DNA from 2 places in the Pseudoalteromonas sp. AOP31-A2-14 genome. Region 1 is predicted to be linked to the other one. Evidence: predicted binding sites of a transcription regulator. Region 1 holds the regulator's gene; the other holds the start of a gene.
What was found. The regulator NrdR, encoded in region 1, represses ribonucleotide reductase genes. The targets are predictions, from matches to a motif close to AAACACNANATNTNGTGTTT.

Region 1 (2,210 bases):
AGCACGCTTTGCAGTGATACGAATATCATCACCAATCACAGTGCAATCAGTCATTGTTAAATTTACCGCATCTTGCATACTCGTCAGTTCATTAAAATTTAGTAAGCTTTTAGCGTCACTTCCTAAAAACTTAGGTGCAAGATAAACAATGTATTCATCAATAAGGTTTTCTTCAGCCATTTTACCAGCAAGCGTGGCTCCCGCTTCCAACCAAACATGATTAAACTGGCGTTTGGCTAAAATTACTAATGCCGTAATTAAATCAATTTTATTGTTTTTTTCAGGCACCAGTACATGGCTTACAAAATGAGGCCACTGGATTGATTTATCAAGCTGGGTAGTTAGGATTATCACTTCGCTTGCAATGCTAAATAGGGCCAAATCTGGCGTTAAGCGATTTTGTGAATCAATAATAACTCTAACCGGTTGGCGCAAGGGTAAATCTGTCGGTAATTTTTTTGGTAATTCATTTACCCGAACATTGAGCTTAGCATCATCAACTAATACAGTGTCTGCACCACTTAAAATTGCGCAGCTTTGTGCGCGATGCAACTGCACATCTTGGCGAGCTTTAGCACCTGTTATCCATTTGCTTTGGCCATTTTTAAGGGCAGTTTTGCCATCAAGGCTCGCTGCCATTTTACAAGTGACAAATGGTAGGCCCTGTTCCATGCGTTTTAAAAAACCACGATTTAACAACCTTGCTTGTTGTTCTAACAACCCAAACGCAACTTCGATTCCCGCATCTTCTAAAATAGCTAAACCTTTACCTGCAACTTGCGGGTTAGGGTCAACCATGGCTGCTATCACCTTTTTAACGTCCGCGGCTTTTAATCCTTCGGCGCATGGCGGAGTACGTCCATAATGACTGCATGGCTCAAGCGTTACATACGCAGTGGCGCCTTTGGCCTTACTGCCCGCCATTGTTAATGCGTTGACTTCTGCGTGGCCGTGCCCTGCAACTTGGTGAAAACCTTCGCCGACAATAATATCATCTTTAACCAATACACAGCCTACGTTTGGATTGGGCGTAGTAGTAAAACGGCCAAATTTTGCAAGCTCAATAGCGCGTGCCATGTAGTTAGTATCTTGCTCAGTGAATGTTTGCTCACTCATCACTACTCTCCTAAACGAGCAATTTCTTCACCAAACTCACGAATATCTTCAAACGAGCGATACACAGATGCAAAGCGTACATAGGCAACCTTATCAAGTTTTTTAAGTGCTTCCATAATGCACTCGCCTACTAAATGACTAGAAATTTCGCGCTCGCCAGTGCCTCGTAGTTGTGACTTAATGATATTCACTACTTCATCTACTTGCTCGGTACTGACAGGACGCTTTTCTAAGGCGCGCGTTAGGCCATTGAGGAGTTTATCTTCGTTAAATGGTTCGCGGCTGCCGTCTTGTTTTACAACCCGAGGCATCACAAGTTCAGCGCCTTCAAAGGTAGTAAAACGCTCATGGCATTCATTACATTCACGACGGCGTCTTACTTGGTGACCACCGCCAACTAAACGCGAGTCAATCACTTTGGTATCATTTGCGGTGCAAAATGGGCAATGCATAGGTATCAGTTCCGTTAACGACAAAAAAGGCCGCTTTTAAGCGGCCTTTATAATAGCAAAAAACAACGCTATTGTGATCTAAATTACTGTTTACTGCTTAATTAAGCGTAAACAGGTAATTTTTTACAGATTGCTTTAACTTGTTCTTTTACTTGTGCTTGTACTGACTCATCGTTGATGCTGTCTAGTACGTCACAAATCCAGCCAGCAAGCTCTTTTGATTCAGCTTCTTTAAAACCACGACGAGTGATTGCAGGAGAACCAATACGTAGGCCTGATGTAACAAATGGCGAACGTGGATCATTGGGTACTGAGTTCTTGTTCACGGTAATATTTGCATTACCTAATGCTGCATCAGCGTCTTTACCCGTAATGTCTTTATCAATTAAGTCAAGCAAGAACAAGTGGTTTTCTGTTTTATCAGAGACGATTTTGTAGCCGCGTTCTTGCATAACTGCAACCATTGCTTGAGCATTTTTAACAACTTGTGTTTGATAAGCTTTAAACTCAGGCTGTAAAGCTTCTTTAAATGCCACAGCTTTTGCAGCAATAATGTGACATAAAGGACCACCTTGGCCACCAGGGAAAACCGCACTGTTAAGCTTTTTATAGATAGCTTCGTCGCCACACCCTGAGATGATT
Region 2 (2,210 bases), 880 kb from region 1:
TCAATTGCACCTAAATTAAAGGCTGATAACGTACAAAGTGCAATTTCACCGTCTTCGTCGTTAACATTATTGAGCGGTTTAGTAGGTAATGCAATTTCCAAACATAAGTTAGATTGACGAATAGGTGCCACGGTCGATATAAATGGGCTATGAGTATTACAGTGGTCGACATTTTGTAAGTAAATACGACCAGTACTTGCACGCTCTTGGGCAAACATTGAGAATAATTCAATCGCTTTAATGCGCTTTTTACGGATTGATTCGTCTTGTTCATATTTCACATACAGCTCATCAAACTTGGCTTGATCTTCAAAAAATGAATCATAAAGGCCAGGCACATCTGATGGACTAAATAAAGTGATGTAGTCGTCTTTAATTAAACGTGAATACATTAGCTTATTAAATTGTACGCCGTAATCCAGGTGACGGACACGGTTATCATCAACACCACGGTTATTTTTAAGTACGAGTAAGTTTTCTACTTCTAAATGCCAAAGCGGGTAGAAAAGTGTTGCAGCACCGCCGCGAACACCGCCTTGTGAACAGCTTTTTACAGCTGTTTGAAAGTGCTTATAAAAAGGAATACAGCCAGTATGGTACGCTTCGCCGTTACGTATAGGGCTACCAAGGGCACGAATTTGTCCTGCGTTAATACCGATCCCCGCGCGTTGAGATACATATTTAACAATCGCAGAAGAAGTCGCATTAATTGAGTCTAAGCTATCGCCACATTCAATTAGTACACACGAACTAAATTGACGCGTAGGTGTACGTACCCCAGCCATAATAGGGGTAGGTAGTGAAATTTTAAATAAAGATACGGCATCATAAAAACGCTTAATGTAATCAAGACGCGTTTCTTTTGGATAATCTGAGAATAAACTTGCCGCAACTAAAATATATAAAAATTGGGCGCTTTCATAGATTTTACCCGTAACACGGTTTTGAACTAAATATTTACCTTCAAGCTGTTTTACTGCTGCATAACTAAAATTTAAATCGCGGTCATGATCTAGGTAGTTATCAAGTTCATCAATTTCTTGTTCAGTGTAGTCGGCAAGTAAATGTGCGTCATAGCGCTTGTCTTCGACTAATTTTACAACGTGATCGTATAAACGGGGCGGCTCAAATTGGCCATATGCTTTTTTACGGAGATGGAATACAGCTAATCGTGCAGCTAAATATTGGTAATCAGGCGTATCTTTTGAGATCTGATCAGCGGCTGCTTTGATAATGGTTTCGTGAATATCATCAGTACGAATTCCGTCATAAAATTGAATATGTGACTTTAATTCAACTTGTGAGACAGACACATTATTTAGACCTTCTGCGGCCCAAGCGATGACGCGATGGATCTTATCCAGATCAAGTGACTCTTTACGGCCGTCACGTTTGCTTACAGATAGCTGTTGGTTCATAGTTTTGCCTGTATTCCTTGGGAAAATTATACTTTGAATAACAAAGTAATTTTATATAACTCTTTTTGCTCAGAACCCTAAATAATAGGGCGCTTGTTGAATAACATTTAGCCACAATATCTGGTGTTCTTTAATTTACAGATCACAAGATAGTGTGGTCGGCTCTGTTTTGCAAGGGATAGAAATTCCTCTTTTTGTGGATAACATTGGGATAAGGTATTTACGTTAGTGCTCACTAACCTTTGACCAATCACTGATGAAGAAATTTGTAAAAATCAACTAAAGATCTACAAATATACATACTTTTAAAAATAAATTTTGTCTGCTTTTTTTATCAACAAATAATGTTCAAAAACTATCTTTATCACTATATATAGTATCAACTCGTGTTTTAGGCACTATATATGGTTAAATCCGTCAATTGGTGTTTGCCAGTTAAAGTCGGCTTGCCAGCTTAAAGCCTCATCAATACTGGGTATGTAGCCCCAAAGCGCGGTTGCACTGTGCATGTTGGCAGCTTTAGCTGCAACAATGTCACGCTCAGCATCGCCAATATATAAGCAGCGTGTTGGATCAACATTCAATAATTCTGCGGTATGTAATAGTGGTAACGGTGAAGGCTTTGCTATATTAATAGTATCGCCACTAACTATAGCTTGCACGTTAGCTAGTTCTTTAAAGGTTTTGACTAACGGCTCAGTTAAAAAACCGGGCTTATTAGTCATGATCCCCCATTTTATTTGTTGCTGCTCAAGAGCAATTAAAAGTGGGGCAATACCTGAAAAACAGCGG

Region 2: the regulator NrdR is predicted to act here: its motif matches at 1,528-1,547, upstream of nrdA (class 1a ribonucleoside-diphosphate reductase subunit alpha).

Annotation. Positions count from the first base shown of each region.
Region 1 is NZ_JBQSXI010000001.1:2,581,966-2,584,175, forward strand. Features, by position in the region: gene ribD (bifunctional diaminohydroxyphosphoribosylaminopyrimidine deaminase/5-amino-6-(5-phosphoribosylamino)uracil reductase RibD) at 1-1,116, opposite strand, end outside; gene nrdR (transcriptional regulator NrdR) at 1,119-1,568, opposite strand; gene glyA (serine hydroxymethyltransferase) at 1,670-2,210, opposite strand, start outside.
Region 2 is NZ_JBQSXI010000001.1:1,698,006-1,700,215, reverse strand. Features, by position in the region: gene nrdA (class 1a ribonucleoside-diphosphate reductase subunit alpha) at 1-1,418, opposite strand, end outside; gene ACT3S9_RS07885 (HAD family hydrolase) at 1,817-2,210, opposite strand, start outside.